DNA from 4 places in the Peribacillus sp. NPDC101481 genome. Region 3 is predicted to be linked to each of the others. Evidence: riboswitches for the same ligand, from Rfam matches in the RefSeq annotation. Region 3 holds a riboswitch; each other region holds the start of a gene.
What was found. A riboswitch is a leader RNA that binds a small molecule or an ion and turns the genes downstream of it on or off. The one in region 3 is predicted to bind thiamine pyrophosphate.
Positions count from the first base shown of each region.

Region 1 (4,232 bases), on a different contig from region 3:
ATGCAGCGGATATTATTTATGGAACGACTTTATTTGGCGCGGAGGAATGGGAGGAGTGTTATTGCAGTGATATGTCGAGAGCTGTCAAGACAGCGGAACATATCTATCCAGGTCCGGTTCACCGGATGGAGGAGCTGCGGGAAATACCTTCCCCGCCTCTTAAAGGAAGGGTAAAGCTGCCATTCATCCTTTGGGCTATCTGGATTCGCTGCTGCTCGGTGTTAAACAAGCAGACAAGGGCGGAAATTAAGATCGCAGAGCGAAGGATCAATAAAGTATTGGATGAAGTCTTTGCAAAGGGGGAAAGAGATGTTTTGATCGTGAGTCATGCCGCCCTCATGGTATATATGAGGAAAGAGCTGATCCGACGGGGGTTCACCGGTCCCAAATTCAAGATTGCCAGTAATGGAAAGCTGTATGTATTTGAAAGATGATAAGTGGATAAGAGTTTCCCACTAGAAAAGGTAAGTCATTTTCCGAATAGTTATTCTTTTTTTATTGGTTGTGGTTTATTATTGTAATAGTGTAATTTTTACGAATTCAATAATAGGGAAAGAGGGGTGGACATTTTGCTGAAGGCAGTTTTTTTTGATTTAGATGATACATTACTATGGGATCAGAAAAGTGTAAAAGAGGCTTTTGTGGCCACATGTGAAGTGGCCAAGGAGAAATATGATCTGAATGTCGAGGATTTTGAAGAAGCTGTGCGAAAGGAAGCGCGTGAGCTTTATTCTTCTTACGATACATATGCATTCACCCAAATGATCGGAATCAACCCATTTGAGGGGCTATGGGGAAATTTTCAGGATGATCATGATGAATTCAGGAAGATGGCCGGGATTGCACCGGCTTATCGGAAAGAAGCGTGGACGAGAGGGTTATTGGCATTAGGGATCGATGACCCGGAATTTGGACTTGAACTGGCAGAACGTTTCCCTGCGGAGAGACGCAAAAAGCCATTTATCTATGAAGAAACATTCCGTGTTCTGGATGAATTAAAAGGGAAGTATAAGTTGCTATTGCTTACGAACGGATCTCCTGAGCTGCAAAATACCAAACTTGAAATTACGCCTGAACTGGTTCCTTATTTCGACCAAATCGTGATTTCAGGCGCATTTGGAAGAGGTAAACCGGATGCCTCCATTTTTGAGCATGCTTTGGGGATCATGGAGCTTGATAAGGATGAAGTATTGATGGTCGGCGATAATTTAATGACGGATATCCTTGGAGCATCACGGGTAGGCATAAAGTCGGTTTGGATAAATCGCCATGATAAGGAACGGAATGAAGTGATTCCAACCTATGAAATCAAGCATTTAGAGGAGCTTTACCCTATCCTTGAGAGCCTTGGAAATTAATTAACGGCTCTTCTTCAAATAATAAATTTTGATAGTTGTAATGAAAATATTAGGTCTTTCAAATTATTTACAGAATGAAAAGGGTGAGATATAGTTACCCTGTAATCAATTAAATTATTCAGACTAGGGGTGTCCAATAAAAGTTGGGCTGAGAGAGAAGCGCTTAAGCTTCTTAACCCTCAGGACCTGATCTGGTTCATACCAGCGTGGGGAAGTTAGAATCTACTAAACAATGACATTTCAATTGGTCATTTCTGTAGCCATACTAACGTTAGCCAGGTCTTAAATATGAGATCTGGCTTTTTCGTGCGAAATGGATTGGATTTTGTCCTTTTTAAATGAACTTAAAAAGGAGAAATGAAATCATGATGAGTAATTCAGTAAATGACATGAACGTTTCAATTATGTCCAGTTTTGCCGGGAGTAAAAAAGTGTATGTTGAGGGATCTAGACCCGATATTAGGGTGCCCATGCGTGAAATTAAGCTAAGTCCGACTACAGGTTCTTTCGGCGAAGAGGAGAATCCGCCTTTACGAGTATATGACACAAGCGGCTTTTATACGGATTCAGAATATCCCATTGATATTCATAAAGGTCTTGCCCCGATTAGACGCAGCTGGGTTCTGGAAAGGGAAGATGTTGAAGAGTATGAAGGGCGTGAAATAAAGCCCGAAGATAACGGGTATAAAAAAGAGTCACAAACGAAAGCAGAAATTTTTCCGGGATTGAAAAGAAAACCATTGCGTGCAGCGAAAGGGCAAAACGTAACCCAGCTCCATTATGCCCGAAAAGGTATCATAACTCCTGAGATGGAATTCATCTCGATCAGGGAAAATGTAGCCCCTGATTTTGTAAGAGATGAGGTAGCTAGCGGGAGGGCGATCATTCCGGCAAATATTAACCATCCTGAAAGTGAGCCCATGATCATTGGACGTAATTTTCATGTGAAAATAAATGCGAATATTGGAAATTCCGCTGTTAGTTCATCGATTGAAGCAGAAGTGGAGAAAATGACTTGGGCTACACGTTGGGGTGCAGACAACATAATGGATCTTTCCACCGGTAAGAATATTCACACGACCCGGGAATGGATTATCAGGAATTCTCCTGTGCCAGTTGGGACGGTTCCGATATATCAAGCATTGGAAAAAGTGAATGGAGTCGCGGAAGATTTAAATTGGGAAGTTTTCCGGGATACATTAATCGAGCAGGCTGAGCAAGGTGTGGATTACTTCACGATACACGCCGGAGTGCTTTTGCGATACATTCCCATGACAGCAAAGCGAGTTACGGGAATCGTTTCCCGGGGGGGCTCCATCATGGCACAATGGTGCTTGGCCCACCACCAAGAAAGTTTTCTCTATACTCACTTTGAAGAGATTTGTGAAATCATGAAGGCGTATGATGTCTCTTTCTCATTAGGTGACGGCCTCCGTCCTGGCTCCATTGCAGATGCAAACGATGAGGCTCAATTTGCTGAATTGGAAACACTTGGGGAACTGACGAAGATTGCTTGGAAGCACGATGTTCAAGTCATGGTGGAGGGACCCGGTCACGTACCGATGCATTTGATTAAAGAAAATATGGATAAGCAGCTGGAAGTCTGTCAAGAAGCACCATTCTATACCCTGGGACCATTGACAACGGATATAGCTCCTGGATACGATCATATCACTTCTGCGATTGGTGCTGCCATGATTGGATGGTTTGGAACGGCCATGCTTTGTTATGTGACACCGAAAGAGCATTTGGGGCTTCCGAATAAAGAGGATGTTCGTGTAGGGGTCATTACTTATAAAATTGCAGCCCACGCAGCTGATCTTGCTAAAGGCCATCCCCAGGCACGAAAACGGGATGATGCCCTTTCGAAGGCTAGATTCGAATTCCGTTGGAGAGATCAATTCAATCTTTCCCTCGATCCTGAAAGGGCAGTTGAATATCACGATGAAACACTACCGGCTGAAGGTGCCAAGACAGCCCATTTCTGTTCAATGTGCGGACCCAAATTCTGCAGTATGAGGATTTCTCAAGACATCCGTGATTTGGCGAAGGAAAAGGGTCTGGGCTTTGAGTCGGTAATCGATGAAGGTCTTAAAGAAAAAGCGAATGAATTTAGGAAAACGGACGGGGAAATCTATTTATGATTCCGATGAGAGGGAGAATTCGATGAATCGGGTAATCCAAATAAAAGTTGAAATGAAACAGTTGGAAACTCAATTGGAACAGCTGAAAAGGGAGCTGAACATTTTTCGCGAGAAGTGTAATCATGAATTTGTAAAAACTGATTATAGTCAACAATGCACAAAGTGCCACTTAATCGAAAGTCTGCAATGGTAATGATTCCTTAATCGTCCTTTCATTATCGGAATTAATCCCTTAATCATGTTGGGCATCCAATCACGATGTCAACATGATTAGGGGATATTTCATTATATTTACATTCTTGTTTTATTAATATGAAGAGGAGGAGGGACAAGCCAGTCCTTTCCTTATTCAATCTTAGGAAGTCAGCACCCAATGCAGCTTTATTCGTATGGAATTGTGCGAACATCTGTGCAATATCTTCTCTGATGCATTGACCCATGATTTGGCTGCAAGCAACTAATCCTGCATTAATATCGATTGATACTGAAGCAGAGATTTCAGGATCTTGAAAACGTGCCCCGACTGGAATATCCTCCAAATTAGCTTTAGGCGTTTCAGGTGGTGACGGAGGCAGTCCTACGTTATTTTCTTTTAATAATGATTCAAGTTGGTCATGTTCCTGTTTCCCTTGATTGATCACTTCAACAAGTAATTTATGCTGGCCCTTGTAGCCAGCATGATTAAGCATAGTTTGATGACAGGCAATCAGTCCTTTTGTAGTTGTTAGAA
Region 1 covers NZ_JBIWNJ010000001.1:2,002,857-2,007,088, reverse strand. The annotation lists gene ACIROD_RS09690 (histidine phosphatase family protein) at 1-434, shown strand, start outside; gene ACIROD_RS09685 (HAD family hydrolase) at 570-1,358, shown strand; TPP riboswitch at 1,474-1,588, shown strand; gene thiC (phosphomethylpyrimidine synthase ThiC) at 1,724-3,502, shown strand; partial or broken gene ACIROD_RS09675 (DUF3231 family protein) at 3,794-4,232, opposite strand, start outside.
Region 1: another riboswitch for thiamine pyrophosphate. It lies ahead of thiC (phosphomethylpyrimidine synthase ThiC); the one in region 3 lies ahead of tenA (thiaminase II).

Region 2 (4,232 bases), on a different contig from region 3:
GTAACGCCTCTGGCCCTAGGTTACCTGATCTACTTGATGAACCAATCAGAAATGCAGTTCTTTACAGATGGGAGCACAAGCTTGCTGCTGGTGGGCGGCGGGATTGCCACGGCCTTGCCTCTTTTATATTTTGCGAAAGGGGCGGAGAAGATCCCGTTATCGATGCTTGGCATTTTTCAGTATATCGCTCCGACCTTATCTTTATTGATAGGCGTATTCATCTATCATGAAAGTTTTACCAAAGCACATCTTTTAGCCTTTTTGTTCATATGGTCAGCCTTGGCTGTTTATACACTATCCATAACGAAATGGGGTCAGGCGAATGCCCGCAGGCTTAAAGGCAAAGGGAATATTGGTGCATGAATAAGAAAAAATGCTTGGGAGATCTCTCCCCAAGCATTTTTTTATGCGGGTATATAAAACAAAGAGGTCATGAAAGGTAAATCTTCGAACCTATTTCAGAAACAATACAATTGGAAAGGCTGACAGGACAGTGATCGGGCTTTGCTCTATTTAGTTGGAATTGACTATAGAAGGAACTATCCAGGAAAATGATATGCGTTGTCAGGAATGCTGATTTGGTTGCGTACGGCTTTCTATTGCTATTCAATTCATTGATGATTCCCTGTGAAGTGGTAATCCCGATTCCGTGGCCATAAAAGAGGTTATTCCCTAATAATATGGCATTTTCACCTTGCCATTCAGGAGTTGACTCGTCGTGATCAGGGTTTATGAAGTAAACGCAATCGCCTGGTAAATAATCCCTTCCTTGATGAATATTAAGAGCCATATTCTCCGGAGGGCGCCAGTCATATAAAAAAAGGTTTGAAAAAAGGTAATCGAAATTCCTAGGGCCGATCAAATCCAAAATCGCCTTTAAAAAAGTGACGACTATTGCCGTCCCGCATTCGAAAGCATAAAGCCTTCCATTCATGAAAATGTCCAGAAGTGCAGCATGAGGGAGTATCCCTGGCTGAAGGGTGAAGGTGCCACCCTTTGAAAGGTGCCAATATTGTTTATTGGATTGCGATTCCTCAAGTGTTGAAAATTCTACCTCACTTTTATTCAATGAAATCGCTGCCTCAATGACATGGCGCCGCAGCTGTATATCGAAATTAAACTCTCCAAAATTCCGGTATTCAAAAACGTTAGTATCTTCATCCAGCAATTGGAGAATTTCAAGCGACTTAGCAGATGCTATTCCTGGTTGGATGTGACTGACATCTAACCATCTGTGATTAATCTTTATCATGATCATATCCACCTTTTGCTTATTAAATTAACGGTTTATAAAACCAGTAAACATAAATGTCTACAGATAATGTTCATTATATGAATGCCTGCAAAGAAATGACTATTTAGAAATTGTCAGCCACTGCTGCAGTCAAGAATGATTGGAATGAAAAGAGGCAGAATTACATTGATTTCAATGATTTTCGTTCCAAAAGATGTTTTGCTAGATATCCTTAAGAGTAAGGAATACCTTTCCAATTAGTGATAAGAAGCAAATTAGTATTCCCTTTTCCCTATGAATTGATATAATGAGAGAGAAAAGTTCATATGTGCGAGAAATGTAGGGGGGCCAGTACTGCTGGCTGAGATTGCATCCTTTAGATGCTGACTCTTTGAACCTGATCTGGGTGATGCCAGCGGAGGGAACATATTATTACTGACTTTCTGTTTTGTATGTTAACGTCCGAATTCATCTTCGGGCGTTTTTTGCTTTTTATCCAGTATTTGAATAGACCCTGGAGCCCCATTATGGTTCCGGCATATGGATCTTATATGATGTGTAGGAGGATAATAACTTGAATAAATTCTTACCACTGTTAACTTCGTTGTTCCTTTTGGCTGGATGTGGTGCAGGCGGAACTAATGAAAAAGAAGAAGCATCTAAAAATGAAGAATTAAAAAAGGTATCGGTCGTGCTCGATTGGACACCGAATACAAACCATACAGGATTGTATGTTGCCAAGGAAAAAGGTTACTTTAAAGAGCAAGGTCTTGATGTGGAAATTATCATGCCAGGTGAAGCTGGAGCGGATAAGCTTGTCGCTTCAGGAAAATCTGAATTTGGCGTGAGCTACCAGGAGGGCATAACACAGGCCCGCGTGCAGGGCGTGCCAATTGTTTCGGTTGCTGCAGTCATCCAGCATAATACCTCTGGATTCGCTTCCCCTGAGGCAAAGAACATTAAAACTCCCAAGGATTTTGAAGGGAAAACGTATGGTGGCTGGGGTTCTCCGGTTGAAAAGGCCATTATTGATTCACTCATGAAAAAAGAAAATGCGGATGTAAATAAAGTGGATATAGTCAATACAGGAGACATGGATTTTTTCACTTCGGTTAAAAGGGATATAGATTTTGCCTGGATTTATTATGGATGGACAGGCATTGAGGCTGAGTTGCGAAATGAAAAGCTTAATATGGTTTACTTAACCGAATACTCTGATAAGCTTGATTACTATACGCCTGTTTTGACTACAAATGAAAAGATGATAAAAGAAGATCCCGAAACTGTTAAAGCATTCGTTCATGCAGCATCAAAAGGGTACCAGTTTGCGATTAAGAATCCTGCTGATGCAGCAGACATGTTAATTAAGTCTGCGCCGGATCTTGATGCAAAACTAGTTAAGAAAAGCCAGGAGTGGCTTGCAGCCAAGTATCAGGATGATGCTCCGCGTTGGGGTGAACAAAAACTGGAAATCTGGAAGAATTACAGTGATTGGATGACTGAAAACAAGCTTCTTGAAGGTGATTTCGATCCTGAAAAGGCATTTACCAATGAATTTTTACCAAAATAGGAGGAAATACGATGGCCAATTCATTAATTAGTATACAAATTATTCCTAAAGGGGAAAATGTCATCCCTATGGTCGATGAAGCAATCAAGATCATTGAAGAATCTGGTGTCAAGTATGAGGTTCACCCCCTTGAAACGACAATGGAGGGCGAGCTTTCCGAACTTTTTGCCGTGATAGAAAAAATGAATGTAAGAATGATCGAAATAGGATCGCCGAATGTCATTTCCCAAGTGAAAATATTATATCAGCCAAGCGGGATTACGATGGATACGTTAACGGAGAAATATCGGGCATGATCGGAAGGGGAATTTGGAAGAAGGGGGCTCCCTTCTTTCTTTTATTATTGTTGCTGATAGTTTGGGAGTCAGTGACAGTCTTATTGAAGGTTGAAGAATGGCTGCTTCCCGCTCCATCGGCCATTTTCATTGAAGGAATTGAGTCGTCGCGCAATCTTTACGGACACCTTATATCGACAACCGAGCTTGCGTTGTCGGGTTTTTTTATTGGAAGCTGCATCGGCTTATTGGTTGCTGCAACCTTACACCTATTTCCAGGTGTGAAGGACGCGGTTTATCCTCTGCTCATACTATCACAAAATATACCTATCATAGTTTTGGCCCCGCTATTGGTGATCTGGTTTGGCTTTGGCATGCTGCCTAAGCTAATAGTGATTTCGCTCGTATGTTTTTTTCCGGTTGCGGTTGCATCATTGGACGGTTTTCGCCAGACACCATACGAACTTAAGCATTATTTCAAGATGATGGGAGCGGGGAAAAACCAGTTATTTTGGAAGCTGGAATTTCCTCACTCAATCCCGTTCATTTTCTCCGGCCTGAAAATTTCGGCCACCTATAGCGTAATGGGTGCGGTTATTTCAGAGTGGCTCGGGGCAAAATCGGGGATTGGTGTTTATATGACGCTCGCGTCCTCTGCGTTCAGGACAGACCGAGTGTTTGTTGCCATTTTCATCATTATGGGAATGAGCCTGGTCTTTTTTGGAATCATCACCTTCCTGGAGAAATACTTAGTTTCTTGGAAGAGAAAGGAGGGCGGCAAGGATGAAGCTGGAAATTAAAGATGTCTCCTATTCTTTCGATGGTAAACAGAATATATTGGAGAACATGAATTTTCGTGTGGATGATGGGGAATTTGTCACGATCCTTGGGCCATCGGGCAGCGGTAAAAGTACTTTGTTCCACTTGATCGGAGGTATTTTGAAGCCGGATCATGGCATCATTTCACTGGATGGTAAAAAGATAAATGGTTTAAAGGGCCATATCAGCTATATGCCGCAGCAGCCTTCCCTTTTACCTTGGAGAACGGTATTGGAAAATGTTTTGCTGGGAAGTGAACTTGCTGGGATCAGAGATAAAGAAAAGGCAAAAGCCCTATTGATGAAAGCTGGATTAGAAGAGTATGAGAAAGCAT
Region 2 covers NZ_JBIWNJ010000001.1:1,422,064-1,426,295, reverse strand. The annotation lists gene rarD (EamA family transporter RarD) at 1-363, shown strand, start outside; gene ACIROD_RS06850 (protein-glutamine gamma-glutamyltransferase) at 431-1,252, opposite strand; TPP riboswitch at 1,566-1,675, shown strand; gene ACIROD_RS06845 (ABC transporter substrate-binding protein) at 1,809-2,804, shown strand; gene ACIROD_RS06840 (thiamine-binding protein) at 2,816-3,100, shown strand; gene ACIROD_RS06835 (ABC transporter permease) at 3,097-3,879, shown strand; gene ACIROD_RS06830 (ABC transporter ATP-binding protein) at 3,863-4,232, shown strand, end outside.
Region 2: another riboswitch for thiamine pyrophosphate. It lies ahead of ACIROD_RS06845 (ABC transporter substrate-binding protein); the one in region 3 lies ahead of tenA (thiaminase II).

Region 3 (4,232 bases):
GTCGTTATAGCCGTTATCATGGCAGTCAACGTCAGTTTCTTGATAGGATTCATCATCATGTCTGCGACCTACAGCGGCCAATCCTGCTCATTTTGAACCATATCCCAGAATAAATATTCATATCGGGAAGTAACCAAAAAGTGCTTTTCTAATCTAAGAAGTTCTTTTTCTGGCATGCCTTCCGTCAATTCTTCCAACAATGCGATCAGCCACTTGTGTGCTTCCCCGAATTCAGGTGATGAATAGGACCTTATCCAATCTGCGTAGCGATTGTTTTCCAATGCTGCTCCATTTTGTTCTTTTAATAGCAAACCGATTTCATAGTAATCCCAAGCGCAGGGCAGGAGACAGGCGATCAAGTCTGCCAATGTCCCATGCTGAGCTGCATTTAGCATGTAACCTGTATAGGCTAGAGTGGTGGGAGTAGGTTCTGTTTCTTCCAATTCCTTGGAACTGATCCCGAATTCGGAAGCATACTGCCGATGGATATCCATTTCCACTTGAAGGGTTTCATTTAAAATACTCGCAAACTTTGCCATGGTTTCGATGTTATGGGCTTTGATGACACCTAAAGCAAAGAGCTTGGAATAATCCATGAGATAGATATAGTCCTGCTTCATGTAATAGGCAAATTTCTTTTCAGGAAGCGTACCATTTCCAATTGCCTGGACAAAGGGATGTGAATGATTCCTTTTCCAAATCTCTTTTGCCCGTGCATGAAGTCTATCACTGAATGTTTCTGTTTTAATATTCTCCATTGTTCATCCTCCTTTAGAATGGTTCCCATAGATAATGAAAAACCCCGTTCCTGAATACGGAACGGGGTAGATGGATATAGTCTGTAAATGGACGATATCATCCACTTCCCTCCGCCGGTATGAGCCGGTTCAGGTTCAAAGGGTCCGGAAACTATTTCCATCTCAGTCTTAAAAAAGACTCCCCTAGTGGTGTGAATTGTATGTAATTACTGACATCATATCAGAAAGACAAGAAAATGCAACCCGTATTTGAAGAGGGAGCATGTAATGTCCAGGAAAAAAGGGAGAACCAGGTAATTGACTTTTGATAATTATTAGGGTAGAATCATTTCTACATCATTTATATATCGAATTCTTATCCAGAGAGGTGGAGGGACTTGGCCCAAAGAAACCTCGGCAGCGGACCCATTTTGGGAACTGTGCTAAATCCAACAAGCATATGCTTGGAAGATAAGAAGAGCCGTACGGACACAGTCAGCCTCTTCTTGAATTAGAAGGGGCTTTTATTTTTGGGAAATAACGTTTAGTGACATAATAGAAAAGGTATATATAATTTGGTGAAAATCAAACAAGTTGATAAAGTTAGCTAACTAGAAGCAGGCTCTAGGATGACTAGGAAAGGAGCCATTTACATGGCAGAATTATTTAAGAGGATTGAACAGAGGAAGGCAAAGCTCATTGAAGAGCTATTGGCCAATGGAGTATACAAAACCTCTGATGAAAGGCACCTTTATGATGCCCCATTAAAAGTGCTTGAAGATGAATATAAGATTGTTATAAATAGACCTAATAACGAGTCACCTTCTGAATGGATGACATAGTAAGCGATGGACTATATTTTGGGCTCTTGGATAAGGGATATGATGTAAGCATTCACAGTATACACTAGTGGATGCTTTTTTGCGTTTAATAGAAAATGACATAAAATATACATAATTAAAGAATAAAGTAGGTGTTTTGTCACATTTGACCTATAAAATAACACATTTTATTTCTGTAAAATAGTTGATTTTAACTAGTAGTTTAATTATGATGAAAGTGTAAAAAAATTGAATAAATGGGAGGTGGCATATAATGCCTTGCCGTAAAGTAACTATAGAAAGGGTAGAAGAAAAGAGACAGGAAATGATCAAATTGGCAGCAAGTTACGGCTTAACAAGTCTGCTTACTGTTCAGGCCAGTCAAGAATTGGATACGCTATTAAATGCGTTAGCAAGTAAAAGTGAGTCAGAATATTTTTCCCTCCAAAACGCATATCGGTATTTTTAAATTAGCCAATTCGACCTGTATTAATTTGAAAAAGCTACTGCTCAAGGCAATAGCTCTAAAAAATTATATTAAATATCGACACGTTTACCAAGAATGATCAAATCCCGCTCAATGCCATCCAGCTCGGCAACTTGAGGTAAATGTGCCCATTCTTCAAACCCGAATTTGGAAAAAAGCTTAAGGCTAGGTATATTGTGGGCGAAAATGAAACCCAATATAGTCTTAATACCTAATTTTGGACTCAATTCAATTGCCTTTTGAATCGAAATTTGTCCGATTCCTTTTCCCCGGAAATAATCATCAATATAAATGCTGATTTCGGCAGTGGAATTATATGCCGGTCGGCCATAGAAGGATTGAAAGCTTATCCATCCAGCAGTTTTCCCTTCTATAGTAATGATATATAGCGGTCTACTTTCTGAATGATGTTCCTCAAACCATTTAACCCTCGATTGGACGGATACAGGCTCCGTATCTGCCGTGACCATTCTTGAAGCAATTGTCGAATTATATATTTCAACAATTCTAGGTAAATCAGATAGTTCTGCCTCTCTAAACTCTATGTGCTCTTCCATGATGTAATCTCCTAACTATCATTTATTCAATCTCCAGAATGAAGGGTAATCCCGTTTTTTTGTTTAAGGGACGGTGAATTGACACCCAATCCATTGAAAGTTTTTTATTATCATACACTTTTTACTCTTTATCTGACAATTCCTTTTTTATGTTAAGTCTGCAGATTTTTTGGGTATGTAAAGGATTAAATACTTCTAGTAAAAAGGCAGAGGAGAACCAAATGAAAAAATTGTCAGTTTTTTTGATTATAGTACTGGTTATATGTTTTGTTGCATATGAATTTCAGGCCTCGGAGTCGGAAGATGTGCAAAGGGTGATGGCTTTTGGAGATTCGTTAACCTATGGAAAAGGGGATAAGGACGGAGAAGGATATATAGAAGGCCTGGAGGATGAATTGAATAACCCGGAATCGGAACAAAAAGTGAGTTTTTGGAATTACGGTATAAAAGGGCAGGAAACGGATGGGGTGATGAAACAGCTTGATGATTACCGCATTAAAACGAAACTTGATGAAGCCGATACTTTCATCGTTTATATCGGAACGAATGACTTGATCAATAGTAACGGCGGGGACTTGGAGAAAATAAGTGATCGAAAAATCAATGAGGGTAAACGGGAGTATATCAGCCATCTGAAAAAGATTACGTCAACACTCATAAAGGCAAACGATAAAGCTGATATTTTGGTAGTGGGACTATATAACCCAATTAAAGGAAATCAAAAACTTGAAAAGCATATTCGCGATTATAACCAGTCAATAAAGGGAATAGCGGATAAAGACAATAGGATGTTATTCATTCCTACGAATGATCTTTTTGAAGATAAAAAGAAATCAGAGTATTTCAGTGATAAGTTACATCCGAATGAAAAAGGGTATCAGCTCATTGCGAATCGGGTTTTGGAAAGTTATGATTTCAAATGAAAGCAAGAATGCACAGAAAGGCATTCTGTGCATTCTTGCTTTCTAGGAATTTAATATGGCTTTTAGTTGAGGGAACTGCAAGTCATGGAGCTGCTTGTATCTGCCATTGTTTTGCAATAACTGTTCATGTGTTCCTTTTTCATGAACCTGCCCTTTTTCCAGAACGATTATTTGATCGGCATCATGAATGGTCGATAAACGATGTGCAATCACAATTGAAGTCCGGTTTATCAATAAACGTGACAAAGCTTCCTGTATCAATTGCTCGGATTCTGTATCCAAGGCCGCCGTTGCTTCATCGAGAATGATGATTTGCGGATTTTTCAAAAGTGCCCTGGCAATGGCAATGCGCTGTTTTTGTCCGCCTGAAAGCTTGACTCCGCGCTCTCCAATTTGAGAATCATAACCATCAGGAAAGGCACTGATAAAGTCATGCGCATTTGCCGCTTTGGCGGATTCGATGATTTCATCATCTGTAGCATCAAGTTTTCCATACATGATGTTATCACGGATGGAACCGTTGAATAAAATGATATCCTGGGAGACAACTCCCATTTGTCCCCTTAATGATTTCAGTGATACATTTTTGATATCATGGCCATCCATTTTGATTGTTCCATCTTGCGGATCATAAAATCGGATCAAAAGGCTCGTGATGGTCGATTTTCCTGCACCAGAGGAGCCGACCAGAGCGGTTACTTGACCAG
Region 3 covers NZ_JBIWNJ010000002.1:729,303-733,534, forward strand. The annotation lists gene thiW (energy coupling factor transporter S component ThiW) at 1-53, opposite strand, end outside; gene tenA (thiaminase II) at 69-758, opposite strand; TPP riboswitch at 848-953, opposite strand; SAM riboswitch class I at 1,111-1,215, shown strand; gene ACIROD_RS13555 (Fur-regulated basic protein FbpA) at 1,391-1,579, shown strand; gene ACIROD_RS13560 (Spo0E family sporulation regulatory protein-aspartic acid phosphatase) at 1,833-2,027, shown strand; gene ACIROD_RS13565 (GNAT family N-acetyltransferase) at 2,096-2,602, opposite strand; gene ACIROD_RS13570 (DUF459 domain-containing protein) at 2,824-3,525, shown strand; gene ACIROD_RS13575 (ABC transporter ATP-binding protein) at 3,568-4,232, opposite strand, start outside.

Region 4 (4,232 bases), 840 kb from region 3:
TGGCGGTTGGCTCATCTAAAAATATCACTTCTGGTTCAAGGGCCAATACTGAAGCGATTGCCAGACGCTGTTTCATCCCGCCTGATAATGTTTCAATACTTGTATGGCCCAGGTTCAATCCTACTTTACGGAAATGATTTTGAATCTTCTCTTTCATTTCTTCTTTAGGGACGGAAAGATTCTCAAGGACGAAGGCAATTTCCTCATCGGCAAATGGCATGCAAAACTGACTATCAGGATCTTGAAAAACATACCCCCACGAAGAAGGGCATTTCAATTTTTCCGCTTTCATCGGTACTTCGATGGAATTCGGAATCAATCCGCTTAACACTTGTAAAAGGGTCGACTTACCACAACCTGATGGCCCCAACAATAGCACTTTTTCTCCTTGATCAAACGTTAATGATAGGTCCTTGAATATCAAAGATTCATCACCGGGATATTTCATTCTTAACTTTTCAACAGAAACGATTGGTTCCATGGCCCTCAACCTCTACTTTTGATCCAGTTCTGCATAATCTTTATTTGAAACCGGACGCACAAGATTTGTTACTCCTGTTGCTTCCAGGACTTTAACTAGATAATAAGCGGTCACACCTGCAAAGAATATGGAACCCACAAACCTCGCTATCATGAATAACGATAGATTCCAAGTTGAAAGCGCACCTATTTCCCCGTATGCAAAATCCATAATAACTGATGCCAGGCAGGAAGCTATCGCAGCTAAAACGGCCACCGGCATATTGAATTTTTTATATTTGAAAGCCATGAACACCAGTTCCGCGAACAAACCTTGTACCACCCCATATAACAGTACGGTCAGCCCCCATGGTGAACCAAGGAAGAACTCCCCGGAAGCTGCAGCTATCTCCGCCAAAAGTGCCACACCCGGTTTCCGTAAAATTAAGAAGGCGACGGGGCCAGCTATAAACCACATTCCATAAATAAGTTGATCCAGATGTAATCCTAACGGTTTAACTGAATAATAAATCGAACCCCAAAGGATATAAACGATTCCAAATGCTACCGCAATCACGATCGTGACCAATATGTCCGTTAATTTCAAACCTTTTTTCATTGTTTCATTCCCCTTTATACTTCTAGTGTTTCCTTATGCACAGGCCATGTCTCTAAACGATAAGCCATTTCCCAAAATGAGTATTCATATTGGCTGCTGAGGATAAAATGCTCTTTCATTCTTTCCTTATCTTCGTCTGTCACTTTTTCAGCAATCTCATCAAGCCTCGCAATTTGTTCTTCCACCAAAGTGCGAAACCACTCCCCTCCGTAAGCCGCTATCCATTCTTGATAAATCGGCTCCTCCGGCATGCACCCTTGCAGCTTTTCACCTATTTCATAATAAAGCCAGTAACACGGCAAGATAGCTGCAATAACATCTCCTAAATGTCCCGAATAAGCCGCACGATACATATGGGAAGTATAAGCATAAGCGGTCGGGGCTGGTTTGAAATTATCCCGTTCTTCTTTTGTGATCCCTAATCTCTCAGAAAAATTCTCATGAAGCTTCAACTCCGCTTCATATGTTCCTTGTGCATGGCCGGCAAGCCTGCTTGTTGTATGTAAATCAGTAGCTTTAACTGCTCCTAAAGCTTGAACCCTAGCAAAATGAGATAAATAATAGGAATCTTGCATAACATAGAAACGGAAACACTCCAATGGCAAAGTGCCATCTCCTATTCCTGCAACAAACGGGTGATTAAAGCTAGCTTCCCAAATGTGATCCACTTCCTGACGAATTTCCTCTGAAAATTTCATGACCATTACCTCCAAATTATTTTTTTTAATCAATGTTACGGAAAAAAACTTTTATCACCCCTTTTTTTGCAAACAAAAAACCACTTTCTTAAACGTAAAGAAAGTGGTTGTACTTGAAATAATACAGAAACGTATTGTTCCAGACCCCACTTCCCTACGCTGGTATAAACCAGATCAGGTTCTAAGGGTCTTAAAGTCATACTTTAATCTCAGCTTCTGCGGTAAAAATCAACTTTCACCTATAAAGCACCCCTAGTGGTACAAATTGTATATTAAATTTCATTTGCCTTTATATTAACACGATAAATCCAATTGTCAAACGTATTAGAAAAAGTTTTCAACTTAATGATTTAGGGTTACTAACCTTTCAATCTTGCATATACACCATTTACCCGGCAGTTTAACGGCACTTTAATCAATGGGTTTCATTACGTAATTTCCTCGTGAATTCTACTGTTTTACTCGTGAATTTGGCCGGTTTACTCGTGAATTCAGCTGCTTTACTCGTGAATTTGGCAGGTTTACTCGTGAATTCAGCTGCTTTACTCGTGAAATTGATTTTTCTTGGGATTTCTGCTGCTTTACTCGTGAATTCTTTTATTCTCTAAAAAACAATATTATACATTCGATGTTGCTTTTAGTTTTAATATTTTGCTCGATCTGTAGTTTATCATAGCTGCCATAATTCCGGTTTCCTTGATTTAATTCTATTAATATATTCTTCCCCGGTTTTAATGCCCATTAGAATCCCCTTATTTTACAAACTGTTTAGCAGACCCCATTTTCGCTCGATAAAAAGTAAGCGCTTCCAAATATTCGGAATGTAACTCCTGGATTTCACCGATGAACAATACATGATCACCAGCATCATACTCTCTCCATGGTTTGCATTCCATCCAGGCAACACTTCCATTTATTTTTGGCGAAATTCCCTTGTTATCCCAGTCGGTTTTAAACGTTTCCTATTTACTGCCCGCAAATTGCCATGCAATGGCTTCCTGTTCATCCGACAAAATATTAATGGTAAAAGATTTATCTTTCATGCTAGTGCAGGCTTTTGCTTCTTTATGAATACTAAAGCAAGCGGTGGATCCAAGGAAACCGAAGGAAAAGAATTCTCAGTAATCCCCTTTTGAACTTTCCATCAAACCAGCTCACTATTGTGACGCCGGTTAGGGATTTCCCAAAGCAACTTCTCAACTCGCACCCATCCACCTCATCACCTCCTACTCTTTTATTATGAATTCATTATAGTAAACTTAATATTTTTAAAACCATATAATTTCATAATGTGAAATTACAGGAAAAATTTATAATTGTGAACTATCAAAAGAATTCCCCGAAGAAATGACTTTCATTACCGCATTATCAAAAATCAGTGTTAAACTATCCATGTTCATTCATATTTCCAGCTTTATTAATAACGGACTTTTTTGTTCTTGACTTGAATAGATGAAAGTGGTGAGGAAAGTTTCAATTTTGCGTACATTTAGAAAGTTCTACCAATTTTTCGTGGATATACCTTTAAAAAAAGGAGTGGTTTTGAATTACCGTTACGAGGTAAAAGCTGTAATCGGAACAGGAAGCTACGGTATTATTTATCTTTGCAATGATTTGAAAAAAAAAGAAAATATAGTGATCAAGCAGCTCCGGAAAAGTAAACGCCGCAGCAAAAAAGAGCTGAAGCAGTTTGAAAATGAAATTTCCATTTTACGAATGTTAAACCACAAAAACATCCCCAAATTTCACGAGAAATTTTCACATGAGGGAAATGTTTATTTTGTGATGGATTTCATAGAAGGAGATAATTTGGAAGACCATATTTTCTTGAATCATATAACATTCAATGAGAAAGAGTCTCTATTTTTTCTGGATGAGCTGGTCGTTTTAGTATCTTATCTACATGACCATGACATTTCCCATCAAGATTTACGTATACCAAATATTTTACTAAAGAACAATCAGCCCATTTTGATAGACTTTGGTTTGTCTAAAAAGATCAATTCGGCCGATTTTACTAAAGAAACCATGTTGCAGCTGAAAAGGCAGGATTTTTACGACTTGGGGGAAATACTTCTATATGCACTTTATACGACTTACGCCTCCAAAAGTAAAAAGACTCTTCCTTGGACAGAAGAGCTTTCGTTAGAAAAAGAAACCGTGCATTTACTGAAAAGGTTATTAAGCATCCAAGAACCTTATTCAGATATTAAAGAAATCTCAATGGACCTGCAGGCTGCATTGAAGTCAAAGAAATTGAATTAGCTGCTACTGCCGCGCCCTTTTCTCTTGTAGCGGTCACTTCCACTCATGGGATACCTTTTGTAGCCTCGGCTGCTGCTGCTGCTGCCTCGGCGATAATGACCATGTCTTCGCTCACTGCTGCCTTGGGAAAGCTGTTTGATTTTTTTCATTATTTTCTTCAGCATATCTTTCACCTCTTTTATTTTGGTTTT
Region 4 covers NZ_JBIWNJ010000002.1:1,566,396-1,570,627, reverse strand. The annotation lists gene ACIROD_RS17525 (ABC transporter ATP-binding protein) at 1-481, opposite strand, end outside; gene ACIROD_RS17520 (ECF transporter S component) at 494-1,078, opposite strand; gene tenA (thiaminase II) at 1,093-1,776, opposite strand; TPP riboswitch at 1,911-2,040, opposite strand; gene ACIROD_RS17510 (flavin reductase family protein) at 2,529-2,672, opposite strand; gene ACIROD_RS17505 (protein kinase domain-containing protein) at 3,313-4,041, shown strand.
Region 4: another riboswitch for thiamine pyrophosphate. It lies ahead of tenA (thiaminase II); the one in region 3 lies ahead of tenA (thiaminase II).